3 regions of the Chryseobacterium sp. PvR013 genome follow, and region 2 is predicted to be linked to each of the others. Evidence: riboswitches for the same ligand, from Rfam matches in the RefSeq annotation. Region 2 holds a riboswitch; each other region holds the start of a gene.

Region 1 (11,140 bases), 2.8 Mb from region 2:
GACAACAGCAATAATAGAAATGACAATAATATTTTTCTGATTCGTAAAATTCATATTGCAAATGTATAAACTTTTTAATTACTCACAAGTTTTTTTCACACTTTTTATTTTTTTCGTAAAAAATGAGTCAATGTTTCCTTTGCCTGAGCCACATCATGAACCCTTAGAATCTTTGCGCCCTGTTCCAAAACTTTTAGGTGCAGTTTCTGTGTTTCATCATTGATATCCAAAGAAGATTTCCCTAGCGGTTTATAGATAAATGATTTTCTGGAAATACCTATTAAAAGAGGAAATTTTCCAAATCCCAGATATTCAACTTCGTGGATCATTTTCATCTGATCTTCCACTGTTTTTCCGAACCCAAAACCGGGATCAAGAATAATATCCTTCACTCCTTTTTCTAAAAGTTCTTTTGTTTTTTTGGAAAAATACCGGTTCACTTCCAGCGTAATATCTTCGAACTTTATTTTATCGTGCATGGTTTCGTAGGAAGGATTTATATGCATCAAAATGTAAGGAAGTTTCGTTTCTGCAGCTGTATCAAACATTTCTGCATCATACTGACCGCCTGAGATATCATTAATCAGATCAATTCCTTCATTAAATCCGAATCTTACGGTTTCTGCATAAAAAGTATCCAGAGAAATCAGGGCTTCCGGAAATTCTTTTTTGATCAGAGAAATAAGATTTCCGATTCGTTTTATTTCTTCATCAGCGCTCAAAAATTCAGCATTGGGACGTGTAGACTGAGGACCGACATCTAATATTTCAGCACCTTCATTCAATAGTTTTTCCGCATGTTTTAAAGCTGAATTCTCATTATTGAATTTTCCACCATCAGAGAAAGAATCCGGCGTAAGATTGAGGATTCCCATGATTTTTGGAGTGTCGAGTTGTACTAAACGACCGTTACAGTTGATTGAATAGGTTTTAGGGTCTGAGGGTTGGAGAGTTGGAGGGTTGGAGAGCATGAGATTATTATTGATGAGTGATAAATGATAAATGATTTTGGCTATTCTGCAAAATTAGTGATTTATCAGTTTTTATGAGAAGTTAGAAGCTGGAAATTAGAAATTGCAAGCTGGAAGCATGAAGCTGGAGGCTGGAAGCTAAATGTGCACTTTCAAATCCTAAAACTCAGTAAATCGAATTTTGAAATTCTTATCTCTAACCCTAAAAACTCTCAAACTCTCCCACTCTCACCCCCTCTCACACACAAACTCAGCTCTTCAAATTCAAAAATCTAAAACCGAATTCGTATATTTGGAAGATTAAGAAAATTTATGCTAAAAACATCAGTACAGTTCGAGAAAATTATCAGTGAATGCCGTGATCTTTTCGGTAAAAAATTACAGGATTACGGTGCAGCATGGAGGGTTTTAAGACCCAGCTCTATTACAGATCAGATCTATATCAAGGTCAATAGAATCCGTACGTTGCAGATGACTGATAAAAAAATGGTGGATGAGAGTGAGGAAGGTGAGTTTATCGCAATTGTAAACTATTCTATCATTGGACTTATTCAGCTAGAGAAAGGTCTTTCCAATGATTTTAATGAAAATAAAGAAGAAATTTTAGGTCTGTATGACAAATATGCCAATGAAGCCAAAGCTTTAATGGAAAGAAAAAATCATGATTATGGTGAGGCCTGGAGAGATATGAGAATCTCTTCCATCACAGATCTTATTTATCAGAAAGTATTACGAACCAAACAGATTGAGGACAATCAGGGGAAAACAATCGTTTCAGAAGGTCTTGATGCCAACTATTTCGATATGCTGAATTACGCTGTCTTCTGTCTGATTAAGTTCTCAGAACAAGAAAATCAATTCGAACCCAAAAATATTTAATATGCTCAAAGGTTTATTACGCTTTATTATTGCTGTTATTTTTATCCTTTCAGGCTTTGTAAAAGCCGTGGATCTGGTAGGTTTTTCTTTCAAAATGGAAGAGTATTTTGCCCCTCCGGTTTTCAATATGCCGTTTTTAGAAAAGTTTGCCCTGCTGTTTTCCATCATTGTAGTGGTACTGGAGCTTTTCCTAGGATTTATGCTGCTGCTTAAATTAAAGCTTAAATTTACCTTATCCATATTAATTGCCCTGTGTATTTTCTTTGGATTCCTGACATTTTATTCAGCGTATTTCAACGTAGTAACCGATTGCGGATGTTTTGGTGATGCTATCAAATTCACGCCTTGGCAGAGCTTCCTTAAAGATGTTGTCCTTCTTGTAGGATTGATTATACTATTTGTTCTTTACAGAAAAGAATTCCGCAAAAAAGATGAGTATGGAGTTACGGAGAAAGAGCCTTCCAATACATTTAAATATATCCTTTTAACAGTCTTTTCACTGGGAATGATCTACGTGATGGCGCAAGGAATTATGCATGAACCGATCATAGATTTCCGTGATTATAAAATAGGAACAGATATTAAAGGTGAAAAAGTAAAAATCGAAAAAAATCCTTCTGAATACAAGACTTTCTATTCTCTGAAAAATCAGAAAACCGGAGCTGTTGTAAAAGTAAATCAGGATGATTATATCAAAAAAACAGAATATTGGGCAGAAGGTTCTCCATGGAAAATTGAAGAAGGCAAGAATGAATCTGTACTAACCAAAGAGGGCTACAAGTCTGAAATTGTGAAATTTAAGATTGAAGACCCTACAGGAATGGACGCTACCAATGAGATCATTAATGCTCCGAAAGCAATTTTGGTGTTCTCTTACCATCCCAAAGATGTTCCTGCAGATCTTCTTCAGAAAGTAGAAGCGAAAGTAAAAACTCAGAAAGGAGCTCTTCTCTATGGCGTTTCTACGGAACCCAATACTTTTAAAACCATCAAAAATTTAATGATGGACGGAACTGCCATCAAAACAATAGCAAGAAGCAACCCATTTGTACTGATTCTTGAAAATGGAAAAATCATTGACAAACAGCCTGCAAAGGACTACGTTAATTAATTATAAATGATGAATGATGAATTATAAATGATAGAAGGGATAATCATAGCTCAATTATCAATTATCAACTTTAAACACTAAACTTAAACATACAACTACTCATGCAAAAATCAAATAAATCAATCGCTGGTTATCACTTATCAATGATCCTTTCTTCTGTGGACGGAGAGTTTGCTCCTGAGGAGGGAATGCTTGTACAGCAGTACCTGGCAGATGAATTCCCGTTCAGAATGAATCTTGACAATGAGCTTGAGACCCTTGCTCTTTTACAGCCTGAAGAATGGAAAGATCATTTTGAATTCCATGCAAGATGTTTCCACGAAGATTCTACAGAAGAAGAACGTATAAAGTTTGTTCAGTTTGCAAAATCACTTATTAAAGCAGATAATAAAGTAACTGAAGAAGAGCATACTTTCTATGTTTTACTAAAGAACCTTTGGGGATTATAAACGCGAAAAAAGTAAATAAATCAATATAATAAATCTTATGAGAAGAAAAATAGTTGCAGGAAACTGGAAAATGAACAAAAATGTAATTGATGCACAACAATTGATGATTCAGTTACTAAGCTATAAAAACAATAATGCTACGAACTGTGAGGTTTGGATTGCACCACCAGCATTATATTTAATGATGGCAAAAGACATCTTTGAAAAGGATGAGATCGGAGTATTTTCTCAGGATATGAGTGAGCATGAAAGTGGAGCTTACACGGGAGAAATTTCTGCAGATATGCTGGAATCTATCGATGCTACCGGTTCATTAATCGGACACTCTGAAAGAAGACAGTATCACGGAGAAACAGATTCTCACTGTAACAGAAAAATCAAATTAGCTCTTGATAAAGGCCTTATTCCTGTTTACTGTAATGGAGAAACTCTTGAACAGAGAAAAGCAGGACAGCACTTTGATGTGGTAAAGAATCAGACTGAAGTGGCTCTTTTCACACTTTCTGCTGAAGAGATCAAAAAAGTAGTGATTGCTTATGAACCAGTTTGGGCTATCGGAACAGGAGAAACGGCAACACCTGAGCAGGCTCAGGAAATCCATGCACATATCAGAAGCATCATTGCTGCCAAATATGGACAGGAAGTTGCTGATGAAATTTCAATCCTTTATGGAGGATCTGTGAAGCCAGACAATGCAAAAGAAATCTTCTCTCAGCCGGATATTGACGGAGGTCTTATTGGAGGAGCTGCTTTGAAATTAGAGGATTTCTCTAAGATTATTGAAGGTTTTAACTAATATCAAAAAAAACAGGTCCCGGATTAAGTCTGCTCCTATTGATACATAAAAACGGCGGCATCTTCGATGCCGCCGTTTTCCGTTAAAAAAATCTAATTATTGAATATCGACTACATACATCGTTCCTTTATCTACCTTCCCTGTTTTAGGAAGAATCTTAGCTTTCGGATTTCCGTTTCCATCATCCACTACTCCAAAATCATCATCATTGAAAACAGCAAGTTTATTATTTCCCAAATAAACGATCCCTTCAAACTTATCATGCTCATACCCCAGTTTTGCAACAAGATCAACAGCCAATGTTTTGGTCACAGCTTTTATTCCGGCAGTGGTAATTTCATCCCATGAGCACTGTTCCAAAGCTTTTCCATTCACTTTCATACCGTCCATAGCAGTAATATCTGTTCCGTTTACATCCGTTGCATTGCTCAGATTGATTCTGTATACTTTTTTAATTCCTCCCTGGGAACCAAAATTTCCGTCTCTTTCGATCACTAAAAATTCGTTGTTACTTAACGCCGTAATATCACAAACCGAATCCGAAGCACCTCCATCCTGTTTATATAAAAACTGCTTGGTCTGCCCTGTAATAATATCAAATGTGACAATTCTCGTTAAAGTAGTATTGGTTGCCAATGCCTTGCTTGGTACCAGCATCATCGACTGTATGGTTCCTACCAGCGTTCTTCCGTCCGGAGTAATACACAATCCTTCCATCCCTCTGTTGGCCCTTCTTTTGGCTAAAACGGCAGGTAGTTTTCTGGATCCGGTATTTACACCTATCGGGCTTATTCTTTCCATTTCTACTCCCTCTGCACTGTAATGCACAATATGCGGTCCGTATTCATCGGAAACCCAGAATGTACCGTCGGCTGCTGCTACAATACTTTCACTGTCAAGACCGTACTGATCAGTACCTAAAACATTTCCGGAAGCATCATAAGCAATTTCTCCTGTACTTCCCATTCCTACAGGATTTGGAAGACCTGTAATAGGTTGTCCTGATGGATTTTTAAGCTTAATATATTTGATAACCTCTACATTCCCGTCAGCATTAATTTTAAAATGCATAATCGTTGGCGTAAAGTTAGGTGCTAAGAACTTTTTTCCATTCTGGAAGTCGGTATTTGGACCTCTGTCTGTAATGACATAAAATTCACCTTTTCTTGTAGGGTGAGCTGCAGCTCCGGAACCAAATCCGCCGTTGATAACATCCACTCCGTTAATCGTAGCCAGTTTTGTAAATGGAAACTCCTGAGGAAGTTTGGAATAATTAATATCCTGATTCATTATTGTTGTGTCATCATCACTTTTACATGAGGCCAATACTGCCAGTACTCCAACAGACCATAGTAATTTTTTCATATGCTATTTTATGGCTGCGAATGTATAAACTGATTGTAAACTGATCTTGAATATAATGATAATTGTATTTTAACATTAGAATCTACAAAATGAATTGAATATAAACAGAAAAATTCAGGATTTAAAAATAAAACAATAACAATACAATCAAATCATTAAACAATATGAAAATCAATTTTTTAAGGATATCTGAAAAAAAATAATTCACAAAACAGACTCATCAATTTATATGATATATTTGCAGCGTTTTAAGGCTGAACAATGTTCATTAATAGGGAATCAGGTGAGAATACTATTCAAATCCTGAGCTGTACCCGCAACTGTAAACTGTTTAAACTTATAGCATAATAATCCACTGGAGGGAAATCCGGGAAGGAAGCTGTAAGATGTGAGCCAGGAGACCTGCCTTAGAATACTGACTTCAGAGAAAGAATTGTTTCTCCCCGTGAAGATAAGTTTCGGGAATAAAACTTTAAATTAATATCATGAGGAAAATTTATCTTTTTTTCTTACTGCTTTGTATGCAGCTTTTGTCGGCCCAATTTACAGAAAACGACATTAAATTTTGGGTAGGAACCGGTTCTAAAAAGGCCTATTTCATTGCAGATTTTAATGACAGCAGTACTCCCAATTCTTATGCATGGGGATACCGTTTTGATGGCAATGATTTATTGATGGAAGATCTTATCAATGCAATTGTGGCAGCAGAACCCCAAATGAACGTTGATATTCCCACAGGATATCTTTCTATTCTTAATTATAACCATCATACATCCACCATTGATGACAGCTGGATAACATGGTCCGGATCCAGTACATCCGGCATGACATGGAACAACGGTGTAGGCTATACTCCTTTAGTGGACGGAAAATGGTATGGAGTTTCATATGGCCTTGATCATTATGACATCCCTCCTTCTCCTCCTGTTCCGGCTTATAGTTCTTCATGGTTTACTCCCTCTCAGGTTACTCATTGGGTGGGAACCGGAAATAATAAAAGCCTCATAGTTATTGATTTTGGGACAGACAATGCCAATGGAAATGCCAATTCTTTTGTGTTTGGAATTAAATATAACGGAAGTATAACTGCAGAGCAGGCTCTACAGCTGGTTCAGACTCAGATTTCCTATTTTAATTTTACATCAGCGAACAATCAGATTTCTAACTTATCATTAAATTCATTTACCGGGAATACTTCCGGATCGGACAGCTGGAAATTGTATAAAGGAAAAGATTTATCAAGCTGGCAAATGAAAGCAAATCTATCTCAGGTTCAGCTGAGCAATAACGATTGGTTAGGATTAAGCTTCGGACAAAGAAGACCATTTACTCCAACTGAAGCACAACTGACTTTAGGTATTTCTTCCGTTACAAAGAAAAAATTCGGCATTTATCCAAATCCGGCCAGTGATTTTATTCAGATTGAAACTGATGAGAAACTGAAAGAAGTGAATATTTATTCTGCTACAGGACAGAAAGTAATAACTTCTCAGGAGTTGAAGATTCCTATCCGATCTTTATCCTCAGGAGTTTATTTTGTTGAGATTAAAACCAATAGTGGTTCTGTGATCCATAAGATTGTTAAAAAATAAAGAAAAGTGCCTAATTGTTGTTGTTTAATGAATGCGTGTAGAAAACCACCCCGTCAAAAATTCTTTGAATTTTTGCCACCCCTCCAAAGGATGGGAATTTTTACGTCTTTAATTGAAATATCGTCTGGATTGTAATTATTTCTGAAGTATTTCTTCATGAATAATTGCGGCTGGATTCCTACGGAATGACAAACTTTATGTATAAACCATCATTTCAATTGTGTCGTTCCGCAGGAATCCACACAGTAAATACAGCTTAAATCCATAATTAATCCTACAAAAAAAACCGCACCAGATGGTGCGGTTTCTTATGATTTTACAATCAATTATTTTTTCTCTGTAGATCTTTGTAGAACCTCATCTACCATTCCGTAACCTTTTGCTTCTTCGGAAGTCATCCAATAATCTCTGTCAGAAGATTTCTCTACCCACTCATACGTTTGTCCTGAGTGATGACCGATGATTTCATAAAGCTCCTGTTTCAATTTCAACATCTCTCTTAAGTTGATCTCCATATCAGAAGCAACTCCCTGAGCACCTCCTGAAGGCTGGTGGATCATTACTCTTGAATGCTTAAGCGCAGAACGCTTTCCTTTTTCTCCGGCAACCAATAATACAGCTCCCATTGAAGCAGCCATCCCTGTACAGATTGTTGCTACATCCGGCTTAATGATCTGCATGGTGTCATAAATACCTAAACCTGCATATACGCTACCACCAGGAGAGTTGATGTAGATTTGAATATCTTTTGAAGGGTCTGCACTTTCTAAGAATAAAAGCTGTGCTGTAACGATGTTTGCTACCTGATCATCAATCCCTGTTCCCAGGAAGATAATTCTGTCCATCATCAAACGAGAGAAAACGTCCATTTGAGCAACGTTTAATCTTCTTTCTTCCATGATGTACGGAGTAAGATTCGTTGGGCCATACATTCCCATATACTGATCGGTAACCAAACCGTTGTTTCCTAAATGTTTTACAGAGAAATCTCTGAATTCTTTTTTAATGTCCATATTTCTATTATGTATTATTTTTAACTATTCTCGAAGTTTAAATTACAATATTTATTCCTAAAATTTTATAGGACTTTTTGTCACAGAATATCAAAAAAACTGACTTAAAAACTATCTTCTTCTATCTCCATAGATTCCTTTGATAGGCGAATATTCGATGATATTACTCAATCGCATTGAAGCTTGTTTCAATAAGGTGATTTTCTTGATAAGTTCATAGTACTTTACTTCATCAGTATCCCTGTACACATCCAGCTCCTTATCTGTTTCGGTGATTAAATAATCAATATATCTGTATTTATGCAATAAAACATCTCCCTTGATCTGATCTGCCACTTTATCCCCGTAATTAGGAGGATAAATATTTCGGGAAGCCCAGTTTTCAAGCTCATCCAACGGAATTAAAGCATCTACAACCTTCGTGGTAATCTCTTCATCCATAAAAGATACAAAAAAGTTGCCACTTCTCAACTCATCTTTTTGAATTCCTTCTCTCACCTGAGTGATAATGATTTCATTGCCTTTAACTAAAAATGCATACTGCTCTTCTTCAAAATGATGAAGGATTTCTTCAATTACTGTAATCTGATATTCTTCACCTTGTTCATTTCTACGTTTCAGAATAATATCCCCAAATGCCAGCATGTGTTCTACAAGCTTATTCTCCATGAACAATACATCATACAGAAAAGGATCTTCTTTTTCCTGATTCAAAGGAACAATCTCCATCTTTGGAGCGGCTGCTTTCTCCTTCTGCTGTTGCTGTACATGATGCGTCTGATTCTGCGTAATCTGCTTCTGAACATCCAGTTCATTGAAAAGACTCTGTTCGGAAAGTCCGAACTTGTTGGAAACCTCTTTAAGGTACACCTCTCTTTTCAGGGCATTCTGTACAAAAGAAACAGATTTTACAATATCTCTGATGGCTTCAGCCTTTTTGATAGGATCATTTCCGATATCCTTTAAAAGAATTTCCGCTTTAAAATCGATGAAATCCATCGCTTCATTTTCGATATACTTTTCAACGTATTCCTGCGGATGTTTTCTGGCAAAAGAATCCGGGTCATCTCCATCAGGGAAAAGTAACACACGGATATTCATTCCTTCAGTTAAAAGCATATCAATACTTCGGAAACTGGCTTTGATACCGGCATTATCACCATCAAAAAGAATGGTTACGTTTTCCGTAAGCCTCTTAATCAGTTTGATCTGCTCTGTTGTCAAAGACGTTCCTGAACTTGCCACCACATTTTCAATTCCGGACATGTGAAGTGAAATCACATCCATATATCCTTCCACCAAAAGACAGCCATTCTTTCTTGAAATAGCCTGTTTACTCTGGTTTAATCCATAAAGGACATTGGATTTATGATAGATCTCCGTTTCCGGCGAGTTGAGGTATTTTGCAGTCTTTACATTATTCTTAAGAATCCTTGCTCCAAAACCTAAAACCCTTCCTGAAAAACTATGTATCGGGAAAATAACCCTTTCCCTGAAACGGTCTATCCCTGCAGGTGTATTTTCAGGAAAAATAGAAAGTCCGGATTTTTCAAGAATTTCTTTGGTATATCCTTTTTCCAGTGCATACGCTGTGAAAGCATTCTTTTTCTCAGGAGAATATCCCAGCTGGAATTTTTTGATAATATCGTCCTTAAGCTCTCTTTCTTTAAAATAAGAAAGACCTATACTTCTCCCTTCATGATCATCCCAAAGAATTTCCTGAAAATAAGTATTGGCTACTTCATGAATCTTATACAACAGATCTTTTTCGGTCTGTGCATGTTTTGCTTCTTCAGAAATTTCACGCTGATCTTCCTCAATTTCAATTCCGTACTTCTTGGCAGCGTGGCGAAGTGCTTCAGGATAGGTAAAGTTCTCAATTTCCATAAGGAAAGAGATGGCCGTTCCTCCTTTTCCTGTTGAGAAATCTTTCCAGATCTGCTTACTTGGTGACACCACAAAACTTGGAGACTTTTCTTCATGAAACGGACTGAGTCCTTTAAAGTTAGACCCTGCTCTTTTCAACTGCACATATTCACCCACAATCTCTTCAACGCGGATTGTGGAGAATATCTTATCAATGGTCTGTTTGGAAATCATGCTGTAAAATTAAGTATTTTATGGAGAAGTTGGAAGGGTTCTAGGAAGAGAGTCGGAGGGTTTGAGAGTTTGGGAGTTTTGGGAGTCGTGTTGTGTTTGGTTTGAGAGTGTTCGAGATAAGAATTTCAACATTCGATTTGCCAAGTTTTGGGGTTTGAGAGTACGTATTGAGCTTCCAGCATCCAGCTTCTGGCTTCCAGCTTGCAACCTCTCATTTCCAGATATACGAATTCGGTTTCAGATTTGTGATGTAGGTTTCGAGTTGATGGTTTTAACATTTGAAGTAAGAGTTTCAAGATTCTATTTACCGAGTTTTGGGGTTTGAGAGTACCTATTGAGCTTCCAGCATCCAGCTTCTGGCTTCCAGCTTGCAACCTCTCATTTCCAGATATACGAATTCGGTTTCAGATTTGTGATGTAGGTTTCGAGTTGATGGTTTTAGCATTTGAAGTAAGAGTTTCAAGATTCTATTTACCGAGCTTTGTGGGTTTGAGAGTACGTATTGAGCTTCCAGCCTCCAGCTTCTGGCTTCCAGCTTGCAACCTCTCATTTCCAGATATACGAATTCGGTTTCAGATTTGTGATGTAGGTGTCGAGTTGATAGTTTTAGCATTTGAAGTAAGAGTTTCAAGATTCTATTTACCGAGCTTTGTGGGTTTGAGAGTACGAATTGAGCTTCCAGCATCCAGCTTCTGGCTTCCAGCTTATAATTTCTAATTTCTAGCTTCTAACCTCTCATTAAAGACTCATAAATCATTATTTTTGCAAAATAAATTTGGTAATATATGCAATTCACTATAGATAAAATTGAAGACTGGCAGGAAGTTGTTGACAGCATCGTTCCTCAATTAAAACATAATATTC
Region 2 (11,140 bases):
GAGTGTTTTAAAAATTAAATTCTTTTGAAATTCACGAATTATGAAAGCCTATTTCTTTGGATAGGCTAAATATTGTATTAATATTGTTTCCACCAATTCGAAACGCTAAATATAATAAAATATGAAAAATTTTTACAGAATGTCAATGAAAATATTGATGGCTTGTATTTTCCTTAAATTTTGTTTTGCAGAGGCGCAGCTTACTGTAATAGGTTTAGGAAATTATAATGTAGGTGCAGTTTCTGATAATGGAATGGTAAGTATGCATACCAGCGCAGGAGGAATATATAAATGGAATGCAGCAGGAGGACTTGTACAGATAGGTTCTATTTCAAACGGATATCCGGCTGCAGGAAGAACTATTGTTTCGAATGACGGAACTAAAATATCATCTTCCATTACCAATACTGCAACAGGATTTAATGAAATATCAACGTATGATGTTGCTGCTGCCACTTGGGTAAACCGGGGCGGACTTGTTCCTACCGGATGGGACGGAAGTGTAAGCTCTACCTGGGGAATGACTACCAACGGAAATACAATTGTAGGGCTGGGGTTTCTTACTGCCGCGAATGCCCACGCTGTGAAATGGGATGAAGTGAACGGAATGGTAGATCTTGGAAGTATTGTTTCCGGACGCAGTTCAAGAGCAAATGCAATTAATGCAGCAGGAACAGTGATTGTAGGATGGCAGGATGAATCAAACGGTACGAGAAGCGGTGCAAAATGGCAGGATGGAGTAGAAAGTTTTATTACTGATAATAACGGGAATAATGTAGGGGAAGCAGGAGGGATTTCTGCAGACGGAAATACCATCATAGGATCGGCAAATCCTAATCCCTATGTTTGGAATACTGTAAGCGGGCTCACGTATATCACCCATCCTAATGCTTCTTTCAGTTTCAAAGGGGGTGCAACAGGAATTTCTGCTGATGGGAAAAAAGTTATCGGATATTACAGAGCATTTGGTGCTCCTCCCATGTCCGGAGAAGGTTTTATCTGGACTTCTGCTACCGGAAGGATTAATCTGAATGATTATGCAGCATCTTTAGGAATTGCAACGAATGGAGTAACAATGGGACTTCCTCTGGCTATTTCACAGGACGGAAAGAAAATTGCCGGTTCAGGAACAAATGCTTCAGGTCAGATGATCGCTTTTTATCTGGATACTTCTGAATTTTTATCCATCAATGATGCTGTAAAAGAAAAAAACAGCATAGGTATTTATCCTAATCCAGTTGCTGATATTCTATATTTTAAAGGAACAGGAAAAATAGAGAACGCAGAAATTTATAATATGGTTGGACAAAGGGTGAAATCATTCAATGCTGTAGAAGGACAGATTGATGTTTCATCCTTGTCAAAAGGAGATTATATTTTACAATACTCTGAGAAAAGAGGTAAAAAAGAGACTTATAAACTGATTAAAAAGTAACATATATAAATAGTAAAGTAGTGGGATGAATGGCTGTTTTCAATATTGAAAGCAGCTGTTCTTTTTTTGTTTCACCTCATAAGAAGACCGGCTTTTTAAGCATACGTATGGTTTTGGGCGGATACATATAAAAAACTATCTTTGCAAAAATTTTGGTTTCCAGTATTTTGGAATGAAAAGGGAATCGGGTGTAACTCCCGGACTGTCCCCGCAACTGTAAATCGCAACAAAAGTTTCTGCAAAAAACCACTGTATAAAAACGGGAAGGAGCAGAATGCGAAAGTCAGGAGACCTGCCGGAATTATAATTAAAAAAACATATTGCTTTCGGAGGAAAAGTAAAAAAGTATGGATATAAAAAGATCTTTAGTACTGCTTTTTTCATCGTATGGTTGCTTTCTTTTTGGACAAGAGAAAACCATCGATACTATTTATGTTTTCGACAACCAGATGAACAGGGTTAAACTTTTTCATCCTGTAAAAATAATTTCGGCGGAAGATGCCGAGAAAAACTCCAGTAATCTTTCGGAGCTTCTGAGATTTCAGTCGCAGGTTTTTATTAAAGAAAATGGTCGTGGTGCTGTTTCTTCACCTTCATTCAGAGGAACTACCGCTCAGCAGACAGCATTTGTATGGAATGGGATTAATATCAATTCCAGTTTTCTGGGACAGGGAGATATCAATAATATTGCTTTGTTCGGCTATGATCAGATCGGTATAAAAGCCGGTGGCGGAAGTGTGGTGTATGGAAGTGGTGCTATCGGAGGAAGTATTCACCTGAATAATACCCTTGATTTTAACAAAGGTTTCCATGGTTCTTTATTTTCAGAGGTTGCTTCTTTTAATACCTATAATAATTTTGTAAAAGGTTCTTACAGTAATGAAAGGTTCAGTTTTAAAGCTTCCGGAAATTATTCTGTAAGTGAAAATGATTATAAGGTAAGCGATCTGAACTATATTAACAGAAACGGAAATTATTACAATACTACGTTCAATGCAGGAGCTTCCTACAAGATAACGAATGATCATAAAATTTCATGGCAGAGCCAGTTTTTTGATTCTTCACAGCATTATCCTGTGTATGAAGAAACAGGAACAAAGACAAAATATAAGACTCAAAGTGTAAGAAGTCTTCTTTCGTGGGACTGGAACAAAACAAATTTCAGCAACTCCTTTAAAGCAGCCTATACGGAAGAAAACTTTCAGTATTTCGGTTCACTAAATCAACCTAAATCCAGTGGTGGAACCGGGAAAAATTATATCTTCAAAAATGATTTCAATTATTTCCTGAATTCAAAATGGAATTTTAATCTTATCGGAGAATTTCAGATCAATAAAGGAGAAGGGTACGCGAGTGGAATATCTGATGTAAGCAGAAATATCGGCTCAATTTCAGGATTGTTGAGGTATTTTGCTACGAAAGACCTGCGTTTTGAAGGTGGATTTAAGAAAGATTTTGTGGAAGATGTGAAGTCTCCTTTTATGTATTCATTCTCCGGAAAATGGAGTGCCTTGAAATGGTATGATGTGAGTCTTAACGTATCAAAGAATTTCAGATATCCGTCATTTAATGATATTTATTATGAACCGGGAGGAAATAAAGATCTGAGACCCGAAACTTCTACTCAGTTTGATATGACAAATGAGTTCAAAATGGGAGATTTCAAACTTACTTTGTCTCCTTATTATATGAATGTGACGGATCTTATTGTATGGCTTCCCACTGCTTTAGGCTACTGGCAGGCATCCAATATCAATAAATTTGAATCTTACGGGCTGGAATCCCAGTTGTCTTTCAGTAAACAGTTTGGGAATCATAAATTCAGAGCAAATGCAGGATACTATTATGCAAAATCTATTGATAAAGAAACGAAGATGCAGAGACCTTACGTTCCCATGCACAGAGGGACGGCGAATATAGATTATGAATATGGCTTCTTTAAATTTTTCGCACAGGGACTGCTGAATGGTATTACCTACACGACAAGTGATGAAAAAAGATCAGATGCCATAGATCCTTATTTTCTTTTAAATATGGGTGTTTCTGCAACCTTAGCCAAAAAATATACTTTAGGGTTTAAAGTGAATAATCTAACCAATACATACTATAAAACCGTTGCTTTCTATCCTTTACCGAAAAGAAACTATAGTGTGTATGCAGCAATAAATTTTTAACAAATAAAATTGAATAAATTATGAAAATAACTAAACTTTTAACTGTACTCTTTGCAGTGGTATTATTGTTTAATATCTCTTCATGTACAAATGGTTCTGACGAAATTGAAATCTCTCCGATCACTTATCAGAACGGATATTTTATCTCTAATGAAGGGAATTTTAACAGCCAGGGAGCTAAAGTAACATTCCTGACAAGAGATTTAAGCCTGAAGCAGGATGATGTGTACGGTTATAACAATAAAGAAATCCTTGGTGATGTTCTTCAAACGATTGGTCTTAACGGAAATAAGGCTTATCTTGTGATCAATAACTCAAACAAAATTGTTGTTGTAGACCGTTATACGTTCAAGAAGTTAGCAGTAATTACTGATCAGCTTGATAATCCAAGAGGAATTACTTTTGCGAATGACTTTATCTACGTTTCCAATACCAATTTCACAGCCAATACGAAAAGTGTAACGAAATATAAAGCTTCTGACTATTCATTTGTAAGTAAAATCAGTATGACTGACGTTTCTGATAAAACAGTAGAAGCAGGAGGAAATGTTTTTGTACAAAATGCTTCATCAGGATTTGGAAATAAGATTACTTATATCAATACTTCCAATGACAATAAAACTGAAATTACCGTTCCGAATGGTCAGATTGGAAATACAGTGTCTTATAAATCCAATGTTTACACAATTTCTTCAACAGCTACAGATTCTTACATCTATAAAATTTCAAGTACAGGAACTCTTACACCAGTAATTACACTAACAGGAATTCCTAGTGCAACCAACCTTCAGATTGATAACGATAAATTATACTTCAGCTCTTCGAATAAAGTGTATACAACAAGTTTAGCGACTCCTGTAATTCCTACAACTCCATTGTTAACAGCTGCAGATGGAGGTCCTTATTTTACGCTTTACGGATTTAATGTAATAGATGGAAGAATTTTTGCATCAGATGTTAAACAGTTTACTCAGGACAGTGAAATGGTAGTGTATTCAGCAACTACGGGTAGCAAACTGGGATCTCTTAAAACAGGAGGTCTGGGTGCTAACGGAACTTACCTGAATCCATAATACCTTACAGTATATAAAAATATAATTTTTTATTTTTTCATCATTTGTGTTTTTTTCCGGCCGGTTTCTTCGAAACCGGCCGGCTTTGTTTTCATCAGTGCACATAAAAAATCCGGCGGAATGTTCCATTCCGCCGGATTTTTTATGCTTTTTATAAATTTACTTTATAATGTTAATCCCAGTTTCCCAGCCTCAGCAATAACAAACTTTGTGGCTTCTTCTTTTTCATTAGGAATTTCACCCTCCAGGATAGCTTCTTTGACTTTCTCTTTTAAGATACCAATTTCACGGCCTGGCTTAAGGTTAAACATTTCCATAATCTCTTCACCGGTAATAGGCGGCTGAAAATTTCTTACCTGATCCTTTTCTTCCACTTCTTTGATCTTTACCGCTACATATTCAAAGTTTCTTTTGAATTTCTCCTGTTTTTTAGAATTTTTCGTGGTAATATCTGCTTTACAAAGGGTAAAAAGATCTTCAAGATTTTCACCTGCATCAAATAAAAGTCTTCTCAATGCAGAATCTGAAGCGTCATCAGTAATCAGTGCTATAGGTCTTGATGAAAGTTTTACCATTTTCTGAACATATTTCATATCGCTTCCCAATGGTAATTTCAATCTCTGGAAAAGTGTTTTTACCATTTTTGAGCCCAAAAATTCATGTCCGTGAAAGGTCCATCCCGTTCCTTCTACAAACTTTTTTGTTGGAGCTTTTCCAATATCATGGAGCAGAGCAGACCAACGAAGCCACAGATTGTCCGTATTCACAGAAATATTATCCACAACTTCCAGCGTGTGATAAAAGTTATCCTTGTGGGTTTGTCCTTCCACTTCTTCCACGCCTTTTAGTTCAATCAGTTCAGGAATAATCAGTTTCATAAGACCTGTTTGTTCCATCAGTCTCAGTCCGATAGATGGTTTTTCAGAAAGCATGATTTTGTTGAACTCTACCATGATCCTTTCCATAGAAACAATTTTGATTCTTTCCGCTTCCTGTTGGATCGCTTGCAGAGAGTTCTCCTCGATTTTAAAATTTAAAGTTGAAGCAAAACGTACTGCTCTCATCATTCTCAATGGATCATCAGAATAAGTCTGAGCCGGTTCTAAAGGAGTTCTTAAGATTTCTTTTTCAAGATCTTCCACCCCGTTAAACGGATCGATCAGTTCTCCAAAGTTCTCTTTATTTAAAGAAATAGCCATCGCATTGATGGTAAAATCTCTTCTTTTCTGGTCATCTTCCAGACTTCCGCCTTCCACCTCAGGTTTACGGCTGTTTTCTGTATAGCTTTCTTTTCTGGCTCCTACGAATTCAAGCTCAAGTTCTTTATACTTGATCATCGCTGTTCCATATGTTTTGAATACGGAAACTTTTAATTTAGGATCTATATCCTGAGCTACATTTTGGGCAAGCTCAATACCACTTTGCTCTGTTACAAAGTCGATATCTGTAGAAGCTTTTCTGTTCATCAGAAGGTCACGCACATAACCGCCCACAATGTATACGGACTGGTTATTCCTTTCTGCTGCTTCAGAAATGATTTTAAATAGTTTTAAATTCTTATTTTGATTAAGATTAATTTTCATCGTTAATAATAGTGACAATTTCTACGTATGCTACCATTAATCATAATGAGCATACATTTTACTAATTTTTCCGTCTTCATTAAAAAACATGACTTCAACAGCATGTTTATCCATAATCGACTTATAAAATAATGCTACTGAATCTACTCCCGCAGTGGAATGTATCAGATCAAAACGGAGATCAGGAAATTTTTCCAATGCCTTTTTCCAGTATTCACGGACGGCTTCTTTTCCTTTTAAAGAACTTTCCTTACCATCGGCAGCCATTGCAATCATGGGAGTTGTAATCTCAATATCATCCGAATAATGGGAGAGAATATCCTCTAAATCATGAGAGTTCCAAGTATTAACCCACATTTGAGCAAATTCCTGATGATTCATAGCAAATAATTTATGAGTTGAGTTTGCAAAGATAGAATTAAAAAAAAGAAATCCTGCCGATATGAACTGACAAGACTCTAAAAAAATTAAATATAAAGGTTCAGGATTTTTATTCCCGAAGAACTTTTATCCTGTTGTCATTCCATATTTTGATAACGGAAGAACCTGAATATTTTGAAACTTTTTCTCTGTCTTCTTCCACCGCATAATCCACAAGGCTGATCATCTCTTCAGAAATATCAGAGAATTTCAACGGACTTTTCTCACCACTGAAGTTGGCGGAGGTAGATACCAAAGGTCTGTTCAGTTTTGTGATCAGTTTTTTGCAGAAATCATTTTTTACCAATCGGATTCCTATACTTCCATCCTCTGCAAGAAGTTCTTTCGGAAGACCTCTGGGATTTTCATAAACAATAGTTACCGGTTTTTCGCTAAGATCAATAATTTCCCACGCCATTTCAGGAACATCCACCAGATCCTGAAGTCTTTTCTCAGACTCAACAAGGATGATCATGGATTTATTTTTTTCACGCTTTTTAATGTCAAAAATCTTATTGACAGCTTCTATATTGGTAGCATCACAACCAATTCCCCAAATCGTATCTGTAGGATAAAGGATTGTTCCGCCGGATTTTAATATTTCGATAATATGTTCCATAATAGTATATGAGTTCAAAGAAAGGATAAAGGTAGAGAATCTGTGAATTTTAGGCAAACGATCACTAAGTAAATGGTAAATTTTTAAAGATTATAACCCGTGAAAGAATGAATTGAAATAAGTTGTACGTTTAATGGGTTCAACATATTCAGGGCATAGTATTTTTTTGAAATCCCTTTTGGTTAAGTGTTGAGAAAGCAATACAGGGAAATTCGATCTTGATCCTTCCTTAATTAAAGTATAAAGAATAGCATTGTTTTTAAAAAACACAATAGTGGTCTGTTCATGTTCTTTTCCTGGACTATAATTGTCACTTGGCTCGTTAAGAAAAATCAGATTGCCGGAAATCTTTGAAATTCTGTAATGGTGTCTTTTCCCATACTCAATAATTCTTTTTTTTGCTTCTTCTTTAGAAATGGCAAACGGAATTTCTTTTAAATATTTCTCAGTGAATTTACAGTACAAAACATATCCACTAGAGATAAACAAGCCTATAAGAATCGAATATTCTAAGCTATTATTAAGAGAAGGTGTTATATCTCTTAATAAAAATAGAGAAGCACAAACCATTACTGAAGAACCAAAATAGATCGTAATAGTGTCAAACTTATCATAGGAGCTTTCTTCAAAAACTAATTTTTTAGATTGAATACTTTCTGTGATATTTAAATTTTTTAATGATCTCATGGGAAATTAGGGCAATATTTTATTTCTTTTAGATTTTATAATTAAATAAAACGAACCAATCGTTAAACATAAAATAGAAGTTATCCATAGGAAATACCCTGTTTCCAAACTGTGTATTTTTCCCATCCTTCCATTTTCAGCAGCTAAAATTTCCTTCCAGAAAAAAAAAGAGCCGGCTGTTAAAAAGGCTATTATACCTAATGTGATTGAGAGGAGAAAAGACCTTTTATAACATAATATAACAGCAATGAAAAACCAGCCATTGGCGGTCCATACTAAAAATTCAAATAAACCTCCGCCCAAAAAACTAATGGGACCTATAAGGAAAGCTTCAAATGATTTATAATCTTTAATTTCTCCCATATCCTCAACTTTAAAAGCCGTAAAACAAAGAGAGAGCACAAAAATAAATACACTGATGAATGCGATTCGTTTTGCTACATCCATCCCAATTTCGATAAATACCTTTCCTCGATAATATTCAGGTGGTGATAATTATGTCCCACGATCAGTTTTCCGATGGTTTCTACAGAAATTTCATGACCATTGGCTGTACCTGTATTTTGTAAAGCGGAAGGATGAAGGGTTTCTAATAGAATCTGAGAAGATTTTCTTACCAGCTTGTATTCTTCCAGAAGGGATTCGATGGTTCTTTCACTTGCAAAAGATCGGTTAGCATATTCATCTTCGTCGAAGCCTGGAAGATTGTTTTTCTCTCCTCTGGCAAAAGCTAATATTCTGTATTGGAACACTCTTTCCGTATCTGATAAATGGAGTAGAAGCTCCTTTAAAGTCCATTTACCTTCAGCATAAGCAAAAGTAGACTGCTCTTCAGTAAGATTTGAATAAATTCCTATTGTTTTGTCTGCGGATGTCTGCAGTTCATTCAACCAGTCTCCTGCTGGAATCTGATCTAAATATCGTTGAATGTATTTTTGAAAATCGGTCATATTGTTTTTGTTTTTATCAATTGATTTTGAGGTGCGGATATAATGAAAACCAATGATCGCAATGAATACATTTTACAGAAAAATTACTCATTACTTATTATTCATTACTTATGAATTACTCCATTCGTAGAAATTCACGGAGTCATACAGTTCGAAGCCGCAGGATGGATAAAGCTGATTCCCTATATCATTACTTTTTCCGGTTTCTAAAAGAATACCGCATGCTTTAGATGAACGGCAGTGTTCTTTAGATTGTTCAATTAATTCTTTGGAATAGCCTTTTCCTCTGTGGGTTTCATTTACGTAGAGGTCATTCAACAGCCAGTAGCGCTGCATTCTTGTGGATGAAAATAGGGGATATAACTGTACGAAACCTGTCAGGCTACCATTTTCTTCTGCTACAAAAATTTCGGAATCTTTATTTTCAAGTCTTTCCTTTAGAAAATTTGTTGCTGCGGGAATATCGGATGTTTTATGATAAAATATTCTGTACTGATCAAATAATTCCGAAAGTTGGGGCAGATCGGAAATAGCAGCTTTTCTTGTATTTTTCATAGTATTAGTATTTGGTGTGTGATATAAAATGAGAAGGATTTGACAACCCTTCTCATTTTAGTTTATAGTATATTAAGAAAAAGCTTTCTCAAGATCTGCAATAAGATCTTCAGCATCTTCAATCCCTACGCTTAAACGAACCAGGTCATCAGTGATTCCTAATTCAGCACGTTTTTCTGCCGGAATGGAAGCATGGGTCATCAGAGCAGGGTGGTTAGCCAGAGATTCTACTCCTCCTAAAGATTCTGCAAGGGTGAATACTCTTAGTTTCTCTAAGAATTTGATAGCATCTTCTTTCTTTCCGGATTTGAAAGTGAATGAAACCATTCCTCCGGATTCCTTCATCTGAGATTTTGCCAATTCATACTGTGGGTGAGATTCCAATCCAGGATAAATTACTTTATCTACAGCAGGATGATTTTCAAGATATTTGGCTACAGCAAGTCCATTATCAGAATGTCTCTGCATTCTTAACGCCAGTGTTTTGATTCCTCTCAATACAAGATAAGAATCGTGAGGTCCTAAAATACCACCACTTGCAAACTGGATAAAGTGAAGCTTGTCTCCCAGTTCAGCATCTTTAGCGATAAGAGCTCCTGCAATCACATCAGAGTGTCCTCCTAAATATTTGGTTGCAGAGTGCATTACGATGTCAGCTCCAAGATCAATGGGTCTCTGGATATAAGGGGTTGCAAAAGTATTGTCTACAGCCACTAAAATATCTTTTCCCTTTGCAATTTCTACTACTGCTTTGATATCCACTAATTTCATCAATGGATTGGTAGGGGTTTCTACCCAGATCAGTTTTGTTTTATCCGTGATAACATCAGCAATTTTAGAAACATCATCAAAATTCACGAACGTAAATTTCAGCTGATATTTTTCGAAAAGTCTTGTGAACATTCTGTAAGTTCCACCATAAAGATCATCTACGGCAATTACTTCATCACCAGGATTTAATAATTTCAAAACACAGTCGATGGCTGCAAGACCGGAACCGAAAGCTAAACCTCTCGCTCCGTTTTCAATACTCGCCAAAGAATCTTCCAATGCCTGTCTTGTAGGGTTGGCAGCTCTTGAATATTCATATCCGGAATGTACTCCCGGGCTTTTCTGTGCAAATGTAGAGGTCAGAAATACAGGTACATTTACAGAACCTGTTGCAGACTCGTGGTGCTGCCCTCCGTGAATTACTTTTGTATTAAAATTCATAATTTTTTGCTTTAGGCTTGAACATTAAGCATACGAGTTTAATGTTCATTGTTTTTATTAAAAGTTGCTCTAGCTGAATACAAAAAGCTTACCGCTTACTGCCTTCAGCTTGTTGCAATTGTATTTTTTACTTAATAGCAGATTTCACCGCAAATTCTTCTGCAATTTCCTCCATCCACTGGGCTACATCCTCTTCACCTGTCGCTCTCTGATACGTACTTCCTAAAGATATTAAAATCTGGTGGATAAACATCTTCATCTGGTCTACAGGCATCTCTTTTGTCCAAAGATCAATTCTTAGGGCTTCTCTTGTTTTATCATCCCATACAGAAATCATGGTTGCTTTGGTATCTTGTTTATCAATACCACCATCCTGAGCATTCCATGTAATATTTTCCGGGACATGATTTTCATCAAGCTCTACATCTATCG
Region 3 (11,140 bases), 2.5 Mb from region 2:
CTGGTAAAAAGCTGCATATATTTTTCCGTCACGTCCAAGGTTTTGATAAGGTGTATCCTGGATGGAATTTTTTGAAACCGGTGCTGCTGTTGTACACGATATAACTGAAGCCAACAAACAGTTTGCGATAATGAGATTTAAATTTTTCATTGAATTTGAATAGGAAGAACAAAATTATGACAATTTGATTGTATGACAAGGATTTTTGGGAAGTAAAAAAAGGAGACCGGTAACAAAAACAGACCAGCCTCCTAAAAATCAAATATATCTTTTAAAATTATTTTATCTTTTATTCTCCTTTAAAATCAGGGTTTCTTTTTTCTATAAATGCGCCAATACCTTCCTGATGATCTTTCGTGTCGAATAATTCCCCGAATAAAGCTGCCTCCTGTTGCAAACCTTCTGTAATAGGTAAATCTACACCTGTGTTCAACGATTGTTTTGCTTTCGCTATGGCTACCGGACCTCTTGAGGCTATTGTTGCCGCTAATTTCCGGGCTTCATTCCATAATTCTGCAGGAGCAATCACACGGTTTACAAAACCTAATTCTTTACAGGCTTCTGCTGAGTAAAATTCGCCGGAAAATACCATTTCTCTTGCTTTGTACAATCCAATTGCTCTCGGTAAGCGTTGTGTTCCTCCAAAACAGGGTAATAATCCAAGCGTTACTTCCGGTAATCCGAATTTTGCTTTTTCACTTGCCAGAATGAGGTCACAGGACAAAGCCAGTTCACATCCGCCACCTAACGCAAAACCGTTGACCGCTGCGATCACTGCAAATGGTAATGCTTCAATGGAATTGAAAGCGGCTTGAGCCATGGTAGAAAAATCTGTAGCTTCTTGGGGCGTCATCCCTTGCATTGCTTTGATGTCAGCTCCCGCAACAAAAGCTTTTTCCCCGGATCCGGTAATGATTAAAACACGAATGTCTTTGTGGGATCGGATCTGTTCTGCAAATGATTTCAGTTCTTTTAAAACAGTTTCATTCAAAGCATTTAAAGCTTCAGGGCGGTTAATGGTTAAGGTACCAATATATCCTTCCTGTTGGTATAATAATGTTTCAAAATTCATGATTACTGATGTTTGTTTAAGAATTGAATAATACTTGAAAAATCGCTGGTACCATTTCCGGCTTCACTCCAGATTCTATACAGATTTAAAGCGGCGTTTCCCAATGGAGTTGAGGTTCTGGTTTCCAGTCCTGCTTCTGCAGCCAATCCCAAATCTTTTGTCATTAAATCTACGGCAAAACCTCCCGAATAGGCTCTTGATGAAGGGGTATTTTCCATCACTCCCGGATAGGGATTATATACTTCCAGCGACCAGTTTCTACCGGAGCTTTTCTGCATGATCTCACTTAATATTTTAGGTTCTAAACCGTGACGGACTCCTAAATTGATGGCTTCAGAAGTACCGATCATATGGATGGCTAAAAGCATATTGTTACAAATCTTTGCCACCTGTCCCGCACCGGAGTCTCCTGCATGAAAAATATTCTGTCCCATACATTTTAGAATAGGTCTTGCCTTTTCATAGTCTTTGGTTTGGCCGCCTACAATAAAGGTTAATGTTCCTGCCTGTGCTCCTGCAGTACCGCCGGAAACGGGAGCATCAATCATTTTACATCCTTTTGAAGCGGCCAGCTCAGCAACAGAACGGGCGGTCACTGCATCAATAGTACTGCTGTCAATGATTAATGTATCAGGTTTCAATTGGCTGATGAATTCTTCAGAATAAAGTTCTGCAACATGTTTGCCTGATGGAAGCATTGAGATGACCACATCAGCATCCTTAGCAGCTGTTATAGCTGAATCTGAGGTTTGTCCGCCTGCAGAAAGCAGTGCTTCTAAAGCGGAATGGGAAAGATCAAATCCGATAACGTGATGACCTTTCTTTACAAGGTTGATGGCCATAGGCCCACCCATATTTCCTAATCCTATAAATGCTATATTTGACATATTTAATCTTTTTTTCCTAAGTTTTTTAATGGATGTTTTTCATGAGCCCAAAGCGGAGTAAAATAGCTGTCTACCCATTCTTTGGTAATATCATGTAAGGTAGCAGGCTGCCATTTCGGGGAAAGGTCTTTATCTACCAGCAATGCTCTTACACCTTCTGCGAAATCAGGATGAATGCAGCATTGGCAGGAAAGATTTAATTCAGATTGAAAAACTTCTTCAAGGCTTAGATTTTCACCTTCTTTCAATTGTCTGAAAATGATGTGTGCTGAACTTGGAGAGCCTGTTTCAAAGCTTTTTATTCCTGTATTGATCCATTCGTCCTTATCCGGATGCTGTATCAAAATTTCTCTGAACTCTTCTAAAGAATTTGCCCCTTCAAACTGTGCGATGAATGAATGATGTATCTGTGCCTGTGATTCGGGTGTGGAGGTTTCTTTAGATATATTTTCCAGAATTGCAGAAACTGTCTGATGGTTATTTCCATTCCATTGGGCATGATCAAGAGCATCTAATAAAGCCACTTTTGAACTGGAAGAAATATAGTAATCTGCCAGCCCTAAAAACTTACAGTCGGCTCCATCTAATCTTGCCCCCGTTAATCCTAGATAAATTCCATAAGCAGAAGGCATTTTATTTAAAAACCAGGTACCGCCAACATCGGGATATAAGCCAATAGTAATTTCTGGCATTGCCAGTTTGCTTCTTTCAGTAACAATACGATGAGAGGCTCCCACCATAATTCCGATTCCGCCACCCATTACAATTCCGTGTCCCCAAACAATGACAGGCTTCGGATAGGTATGAATGAGGTAATCTACCTGGTATTCCTTTGAAAAGAAATCGAAACACTGCTGAGGGACTTTTGTACCGTCAATGCTTTGCTGCTCTATAATGGCATCATGTAGTTTTCTTACGTCTCCTCCGGCACAGAGCGCTTTTTCACCTGCTCCCTGAAGAAATATACAGGCGACTTCACCAGAGATCTTCCAGTATTCCAGAACAGCTTTCAGTTCTTCAATCATTTCTAATGAAAGCGAATTGAGTGTTTTTTCGGAATTCAGGGTGATGATCCCGACTTTATTTTTTATTTCTGTTAGTATTAAACTCATTTTTACTCTTTTGAATTAACGGATTTGTATCATAGCTCCTTCTTCTAAAATCTTTCTTGAAATTACCAGTTTCATAATTTCATTGGTTCCTTCCACCACCTGATGTACTCTGGCATCACGCATAAGACGTTCCACAGGAAAGTCTTGTGTACATCCATAACCTCCTAATATTTGTATTGCTTCATTGCATATATTAAAGCACATGTCGGTTGCCAGACGTTTTGCCATGGCACAGTAAGTAGTAGCATTTATATCATTTGAATCCAACTTGAAAGCTGCTAAATGTACCATCTGGCGGGCTGCCACCAGTTCTGTTGCCATATCAGCGATTTTAAACTGAAGCGATTGAAACTGTGCTAATGATTTCCCAAACTGGAGCCTTTCATGCATATATTTTTGGGCCTGGCTGATAGCTCCCTGTGCAGCTCCTACAGAGCAGGTGCCAATATTAATACGTCCGCCATCCAGTCCTTTTAATGCTATTTTAAATCCTTGTCCCAACTCACCTAAAAGATATTTTTCATCTACTTCTACATGATCAAAGAAAACAAATCGGGTCGGCTGGGTATTCCAACCGAGTTTTTTTTCTTTTTCTCCAAAACTGATCCCTTCAGAATTAGCCGGTACTATAAAAGCACTGATTCCTTTTGGGCTAGAATCTCCGGTACGAGCCATTACAATGAGTATATCACTTTCGCCTGCTCCGGAGATGAACGCTTTTGTTCCGTTAATAATGTATTTATTGTCTTTTTTCACTGCCGTTGTTTTTAAGGCTGCTGCATCTGACCCTGAGCCAGGTTCTGTAAGACAATAGGATCCTAATAATACTCCTGATGACAAATCCGGACATAATTGCTTTCTGATTTCATCATTCCCAAATTCATCAATCATCCAGGAGACCATGTTGTGTATGGTAATGTAGGCAGTAGTGGAAGGGCAGGCTGCAGCCAGTTCTTCAAATATAATGGCAGCGTCCAGCCGTGATAGCCCCAGACCTCCGGCATCTTCTCTGGTGTAAACGCCACAAAAACCCAGTTCTCCGGCTTTTGCGATAGCTTCTCTCGGAAATATCTTCTGAGCATCCCATTCCGAAGCATAAGGAGCCAGTTCTTTTTCGGCAAATCTTCTTGCGGCATCCTGAAATGCCCGTTGATCTTCATTTAGGTTGAATTCCATAGAAAGGTTATTTTAAACTGATCGTCATATTCAGATCGCCTGCAGGAATATCTTCTTCAAACCAACGTGCTGTAATCGTTTTGGTTTCTGTGTAAAAACGAATACCTTGTTTTCCGTAAGAATGCAGGTCGCCAAAGAATGATTTTCTCCATCCTGTAAAAGAGAAAAACGGTAATGGAACGGGAATCGGAATGTTTACACCGATTTGTCCCACTTCAATTTCATGCTGGAATTTTCTTGCCGCTGCTCCTGAATTGGTAAAGATGGAGGTTCCGTTCCCATAAGGATTGGCATTAATGATTTTAATGGCTTCATCCAATGTTTCCGCCTTTAATAATAATAAAGCAGGGCCAAAAATTTCTTCTTTGTAAATGTCCATATCTGTTGATACGTTATTGAATAACGTTGCTCCTACAAAGTATCCGTTTTCATAGCCTTCCACTTTACAGTCGCTGCCATCCAGTAATACCTCAGCTCCCTGATCATAGGCACTTTTAATCAATCTTAAAACCTTGTCTTTTGATTGTTGGTTTATCAGAGGCCCAAAGGCAGCAGATTCATCAGACCATACTCCGGGTTTAATGGTGCTTAGAGCTTTTTTGATATCGTCCACCCAGTTTTGAGCTTCACCTACCAAAACAGCTACGCTGATGGCCATACAACGCTGACCGGCCGCTCCGCAGGAAGCACCTACAAGATTGTTAACAACCTGTTCTTTATTGGCATCCGGCATGACTACCATATGATTTTTTGCTCCGCCAAAAGCCTGAACTCTTTTCAGATTATCGGTTCCTGTACGGTAAACATGTTCTGCTACAGGAACAGAACCAACAAATGAAATGGCTTTGATTTCCGGATGGTTCAGAATATGATTCACCTGATCTTTGGAGCCGTGAACAATGTTCAGAACTCCTTTAGGAAAACCAGCTTCTAAAAATAGCTCAGCCATTTTCATAGAGGTCATGGGAGTTTGTTCTGAAGGTTTTAAAATAAAGGTGTTTCCACAGGCAATGGCCATGGGGAACATCCATAAAGGGATCATTGCAGGAAAATTGAAGGGTGTAATTCCTGCACATACTCCAAGTGGCTGGATATAGCTGTAGGTGTCAACACCTCTTGCTACATTTTCTACTGTTTCTCCCATCATGAGGGTAGGAATGTTGCAGGCATGTTCTACCACTTCAATTCCGCGCCATACATCTCCCATGGCATCCGGGAATGTTTTTCCGTTTTCTTTGGAAAGGATTTCAGCAATTTCTTTTTGGTTTTCTTTTAAAAGCTGCTGGTATTTTAAGAATAATCTGGCTCTTTCCGGAGTAGCTACTTCTTTCCATGTTTTGAAAGCTTCCTGAGCAGCTTCTATGGCTTGATCTATTTCAGCCAGTTCCGTGAGTGGAACTTCTGCAAGGGTTTCCTGTGTTGCAGGATTTTCTACGCGAAGATGTTCTGTCGCTTTACTTTCTGTAAAATTTCCGTTGATTAATATTTTTACTTTTTGTGACATGATGTTTAGATTGAGAGTGAAAAGTTGAGAGTGAAATGAATATTTACTCTCAACTTTTTATTACATTATATTACCAGCAAATCAACAAATTCGTTGACATCTAAGTTGACAAGAGTATCATATTCTAAAGAGTTTTCTAATACAATTCTCTGTTGTTTTTCCGGGAATATTCTGGCAAGGTTTACTTTATATTTCTTGATCAGTTCAGGAATTCCTTCGTCTCTTCTGCGTTTGTGGCCGATTGGATATTCTACAACAATTTCGTCTAAAACAGTTCCGTCGTTTAATTCTACCGTTAAAGCATTGGCAATGGAACGTTTTTCAGGATCATGGTAATCTGTAGTGAACTGTACATCTTCTACACATTCAATTTTATCACGAAGAATGTCGATTCTTGGGTCTGTTGCTATATTGTCTTCATAATCAGCAGCTGTTAACCTTCCGAAGATCAGTGGAACTGCTACCATGTACTGAATAGCGTGGTCGCGGTCAGCAGGGTTGTTCAACGGTCCTTTTTTATCAATGATACGAATACATGCTTCGTGGGTACGGATTGTTATTTTTTTTATGTCTTCAGCAGATTTTCCTGATTTTTTTAACTGATGATGTAAGGTCATAGCTGCTTCTACAGCCGTTTGAGAGTGGAATTCTGCAGGGAATGAAATTTTGAACAATACATTTTCCATCACATAAGAACCGTATTCTCTCTGGAATTTGAATTCATTTCCTTTAAAAGACACATCATAGAATCCCCAGGTTTTTGCTGTTAATACGGATGGATAACCCATTTCCCCTGTTTTAGCAATAAGGGCTAAACGTACTGCTCTTGAAGTAGCATCTCCGGCAGCCCAGGATTTACGGCTTCCGGTATTGGGAGCATGGCGGTAGGTTCTTAAAGACTGTCCGTCTACAAATGCTAATGAAACGGCATTGATTAGTTCATCACGGGTTAAGCCGATCAGTTTTCCGACAACGGCTGTAGAGGCTAATTTTACCAATAATACATGGTCTAAACCTACTTTGTTGAATGAATTTTCCAATGCGATAACTCCTTGAATTTCATGGGCAATGATCATCGCTTCCAGAACCTGTTTCATTTTAAGCGGAGCTTTTCCTTCTGCAATATTTGTTCTTGAAAGCCAGTCTGCTGTTGCTAAAATTCCGCCCAGGTTATCTGAAGGATGTCCCCATTCAGCGGCCAGCCAGGTATCATTGAAATCTAGCCAACGGATAATTGCTCCGATGTTGAAAGCAGCCTGTACGGGATCCAGCTGAAATTGTGTACCCGGAACTTTAGCTCCATTCGGAACTATGGTACCTTTTACAATGGGTCCTAAAAGTTTGGTACATGCAGGATAGGTAAGTGCTTCCAGTCCACAACCTATCGTGTCTAATAAACAGTAGTGGGCTGTTTTCCATGCTAAATCATTTTTGATTTCATAGTGTAATACATAATCTGCAATATCTGTTAATACCTGATCCGGCTGTGGCCTTTCGTTTGAAATGTGTGATGACATCTTTATTTTTTAGTTTAATTATGAATTGATTTTTTTATTTTCTGTTTTCGATGGATACAAAGTCTTTATTTTCGGGACCTGTATAATTGGCACTTGGACGGATAATTTTCCCATCCTGTCTTTGTTCGATAATGTGTGCGCTCCATCCTGTGACTCTTGAAATCACAAATAGCGGAGTGAACATCAGGGTAGGAACTCCCATCAGGTGATAAGATACTGCGGAGAACCAGTCCAGATTAGGGAACATTTTCTTTTCTTCCCACATCACAGTTTCCAGCCTTTCAGCGATATTGTACAGCAGCATATCTCCGGCTTCTTCGGAAAGTTCTTTCGCTACTTTTTTGATGACTACATTTCTTGGGTCTGACAGGGTATAAACAGGATGTCCGAATCCTATAATTACTTCTTTGTTGGCAATACGTTTTCTGATATCTTCTTCTGCCTCATCAGGAGAATTGTATCGGCTCTGGATCTCAAAAGCCACTTCATTGGCTCCGCCATGTTTAGGGCCTCTCAAAGCTCCGATAGCCCCTGTGATACATGAATAAAAGTCTGATGAGGTTCCGGCAATGACACGCGCGGTAAAAGTAGAAGCATTAAACTCATGTTCGGCATACAGATTAAGGGAAATTTCCATTGCTTTCACCCATGAATCAGGAGCTTTTTTACCATGTAAAAGGTGAAGGAAATGTCCGCCAATAGTATCATCATCAGTCTCTACATTGATTTCTTTACCATTGTGGGTATAGTGATACCAGTATAAAAGCCCTGAACTGAATGATGCTAATAATTTATCTGCAATATCTCTTGCTCCGGCTACATTGTGATCATCTTTTTCCGGCTGAATACTTCCAATTGCTGAAACCATTGAACGCATGACATCCATTGGGTGGGCAGCTGCCGGAATACTTTTTAAAATATTTCTTACAGAGTGAGGAAGGCCTCTCAATGATTTTAATTTTGCTTTATAGTTTTTGAGTTGAGCTTCAGTGGGCAGCTGACCATAAATAAGCAGGTAAGCAACTTCTTCAAATTGTGCTCTCTCTGCAAGATCCAATATATCATAACCTCTGTAATGGAGATCATTTCCACTTTTCCCTACACTGCAAAGAGCGGTATTACCTGCTGTCACTCCGGAAAGTGCTACGCTTTTTTTAGGCTTAAATGTTGGTTCGCTATTCGTTGACATGAGTATTTTGTTTAAAAAGGTTATCTAATTTTTGTTCATAATCGTGGTAGCCAATACTTTGATAGAGTTCTTCTCTTGTCTGCATTGTATCTAGCACATTGGCTTGTGTTCCGTCTTTACGGATATGTTGGTATACATTCTGTGCAGCTTTATTGGCAGCTCTGAAGGCAGAAAGAGGGTAGAGGACGAGTCCTACACCTGCATTTTTCAGTTCTTCTACAGTGTACATTTTGATCATTCCAAATTCCGTGATATTGGCTAGTACAAGAATCCCAGTAGCATCAACAAATTTTTGATAAAAGCTTAAATCAGGAACTGCTTCAGCAAAAATGAAATCTGCACCGGCTTCTTTATAAGCGATGGCTCTTTCTAGCGTTTTTTCCAGTCCTTCACTGGCAAAAGCATCTGTTCTGGCTCCGATCACAAAATTTTCATCGGTACGGGCATCTGCTGCGGCTTTAAGCCGGTCCACCATTTCCTCTTTGCTTACGATTTCTTTTCCGGGGCGGTGTCCGCAACGTTTTGCTCCCACCTGATCTTCAATGTGAATGGCAGCAGCTCCGGCTTTGATTAATGATTTTATCGTTCGGGCAACATTAAAAGCGGAAGGTCCAAATCCTGTATCAATATCTACCAAAAGTGGTAAATCACAAATATTAGTAATACGCTGAACATCTATGAGTATATCATCCAGAGTTGTAATTCCTAAATCAGGAATTCCTAAAGACCCTGCAGCAACACCTCCTCCTGAAAGATAGATGGCATTAAAACCAGCCTGCTGTGCCAATAATGCATGGTTTGCATTGATGGCTCCAACAATCTGAAGGGGATTTTCTTTTTCCATAGCCTCCCGGAATTTTAAGCCGGGCGACTTCCAATTTTCATTTTTGATCATTATAATATTTATTGTTGAGTTGAAATTTGTTTGTCATTAAAGAAGCGGAAGAGCTGTAAAGACATCGCTTTTGAGTAAAAAGTAAAAAGTAGGAAAGGAGTTGGGGAATCTTCCCATTGTGCAGATGTCGGGAATTTTGAGAACCTCTGATTGTACAGGTTTGTAAAATAAACCTGTTGGAACTCCACGAATAATTAAAATTGCTTTGGTACACCTTATCCCTTTTTACATTGATTAAAATCCTATAAAAAGTTCTCTGTAAACTTCGCGGTGCTTTATTAAGAAAGAAAAATTACGGAAAGGGGATACGAATGAGCTACAGAATCATGAGAAGTACACAACGTACGCTCATATTCATCTCAAAAAATAACACAGTTTGATAAAAAAATTATCGTACTATATCCATATCGCATCATACCTGACTGTAAGCTTCAAATCGCGAAAGCATCGTCAATACGAAATAGGCAGGTCTCCTGACTTGTAACTGTTTTTATCATCCTTCCCATATAAAAAATATACAGTGGATATCAATTGATAAAAACTTTTTGTATGTTACTTACAGTTGCGCGACAGTTCGTGATTTACACACGATTCCCTTTTAATACACAGCTAAGTGTAACCAGTTTCGGTTGATAAAGAAGGTTTTAAGAACTCCTTGGTGGTAAATATAAGTATTTTATAATAACGAAAAAGATATTTTATGTAATCAATAGTTTTTTTAATTTAATGTATTGAAAATGTTTTAGTTGTAATCTGTGTTTTGGGAGTAGAACAGCTTGTTTGTGTTGTTAAATTAATATAAAACATGACCATAAAATTAAAGATAGTTAATAAATTTGCTGTTCTATTTTTATTTTACAAATCTTATTAACCGAATATAATTGACCATGGTAGAAATTACAAAATTTAAACAAAACTTGAATCTGCAGGAAATTCCGGTAGAACTGGAAAAACTGATCTACTTTCAGAATACTATTTCCTCGTATGAAAATTATTCACAAGGTTTTGGTGTTTTAATTGATGATAAATCCGGATTGAAAAGCTGGAGTGAGGACGAAAATTTTCTGAATAATTTACTGCCTTTTGCACAGGCGAATGGTTCCGGTTCCTTCTATGCCATTTGGAATAACGGAGTAGAGCAGCCTTTAAATAAAATGCCTGTGGTAGTTTTTGGGGATGAAGGCGGTGTTCACATTGTGGCTGAAAATATACTGCAGTTTTTGCATCTGCTCACTTTTGACAATGAAATTTCAGTAGGGCTTGATGAAGCTTATTTTTATAAAGAGGAAGATGATTATGAAGAGAGTGAAGGATTAAGTGAATATTTAGCCTGGATGAAAGGAGATTATGGGCTAAGCCAGATTGAAGAACCTGACTTATTGATTAAAGCTGCTCAGGATAAGCATAAAGAACATTTTGATGAATGGTTGGGGCAATATTTCGAATTATAAATTTTATGATAGCTCCAATAAACAAAAAACCTCACAATAAAAATTGTGAGGTTTTTTTGTGAGCGCGAAAGGATTCGAACCTTTGCCGTCCCGATTAAAAATCGGGATGCTCTATTTTGTGAGCTATAAAAAGATTTTTGATTAAGAGTAAACACAAAAAAAGACTCACTGTTTCCAGTAAGTCTTTAAGTGAGCGCGAAAGGATTCGAACCTTTGACCGTCTGCTTAGAAGGCAGATGCTCTATCCAGCTGAGCTACGCACCCATTGAGTAGTTTTGAGAAAACTACTAAAACAGTCGGGGCGGCAGGATTCGAACCTGCGACCTCCTGGTCCCAA

The links. A riboswitch is a leader RNA that binds a small molecule or an ion and turns the genes downstream of it on or off. The one in region 2 is predicted to bind cobalamin.
Region 1: another riboswitch for cobalamin. It lies ahead of JOE44_RS10050 (T9SS type A sorting domain-containing protein); the one in region 2 lies ahead of JOE44_RS23030 (TonB-dependent receptor).
Region 3: another riboswitch for cobalamin. It lies ahead of prpB (methylisocitrate lyase); the one in region 2 lies ahead of JOE44_RS23030 (TonB-dependent receptor).

The regions. Positions count from the first base shown of each region.
Region 1 covers NZ_JAFIBT010000001.1:2,233,999-2,245,138, forward strand. Annotated here, with positions in the region: gene folP (dihydropteroate synthase) at 105-875, opposite strand; gene JOE44_RS10025 (DUF1599 domain-containing protein) at 1,284-1,850, shown strand; gene JOE44_RS10030 (BT_3928 family protein) at 1,852-2,961, shown strand; gene JOE44_RS10035 (TerB family tellurite resistance protein) at 3,063-3,410, shown strand; gene tpiA (triose-phosphate isomerase) at 3,448-4,206, shown strand; gene JOE44_RS10045 (esterase-like activity of phytase family protein) at 4,303-5,571, opposite strand; cobalamin riboswitch at 5,806-5,996, shown strand; gene JOE44_RS10050 (T9SS type A sorting domain-containing protein) at 6,057-7,163, shown strand; gene clpP (ATP-dependent Clp endopeptidase proteolytic subunit ClpP) at 7,490-8,176, opposite strand; gene dnaG (DNA primase) at 8,288-10,276, opposite strand; gene JOE44_RS10065 (hypothetical protein) at 10,608-10,889, opposite strand; gene tsaE (tRNA (adenosine(37)-N6)-threonylcarbamoyltransferase complex ATPase subunit type 1 TsaE) at 11,062-11,140, shown strand, end outside.
Region 2 covers NZ_JAFIBT010000001.1:5,058,827-5,069,966, forward strand. Annotated here, with positions in the region: gene JOE44_RS23025 (T9SS type A sorting domain-containing protein) at 122-1,435, shown strand; cobalamin riboswitch at 1,572-1,750, shown strand; gene JOE44_RS23030 (TonB-dependent receptor) at 1,783-3,609, shown strand; gene JOE44_RS23035 (DUF5074 domain-containing protein) at 3,630-4,682, shown strand; gene JOE44_RS23040 (HD domain-containing protein) at 4,847-6,265, opposite strand; gene JOE44_RS23045 (nuclear transport factor 2 family protein) at 6,302-6,646, opposite strand; gene JOE44_RS23050 (L-threonylcarbamoyladenylate synthase) at 6,756-7,304, opposite strand; gene JOE44_RS23055 (hypothetical protein) at 7,395-7,991, opposite strand; gene JOE44_RS23060 (hypothetical protein) at 7,998-8,438, opposite strand; gene JOE44_RS23065 (DinB family protein) at 8,429-8,941, opposite strand; gene JOE44_RS23070 (GNAT family N-acetyltransferase) at 9,050-9,496, opposite strand; gene JOE44_RS23075 (cystathionine gamma-synthase) at 9,569-10,708, opposite strand; gene gldC (gliding motility protein GldC) at 10,836-11,140, opposite strand, start outside.
Region 3 covers NZ_JAFIBT010000001.1:2,549,852-2,560,991, reverse strand. Annotated here, with positions in the region: gene JOE44_RS11545 (5'-nucleotidase, lipoprotein e(P4) family) at 1-150, opposite strand, end outside; gene JOE44_RS11540 (enoyl-CoA hydratase-related protein) at 290-1,072, opposite strand; gene mmsB (3-hydroxyisobutyrate dehydrogenase) at 1,075-1,959, opposite strand; gene JOE44_RS11530 (enoyl-CoA hydratase/isomerase family protein) at 1,962-3,071, opposite strand; gene JOE44_RS11525 (acyl-CoA dehydrogenase family protein) at 3,087-4,247, opposite strand; gene JOE44_RS11520 (CoA-acylating methylmalonate-semialdehyde dehydrogenase) at 4,255-5,751, opposite strand; gene JOE44_RS11515 (bifunctional 2-methylcitrate dehydratase/aconitate hydratase) at 5,817-7,268, opposite strand; gene prpC (2-methylcitrate synthase) at 7,303-8,457, opposite strand; gene prpB (methylisocitrate lyase) at 8,444-9,352, opposite strand; cobalamin riboswitch at 9,798-9,991, opposite strand; gene JOE44_RS11500 (hypothetical protein) at 10,240-10,803, shown strand; tRNA gene JOE44_RS11495 (tRNA-Arg) at 10,994-11,067, opposite strand; tRNA gene JOE44_RS11490 (tRNA-Pro) at 11,100-11,140, opposite strand, start outside.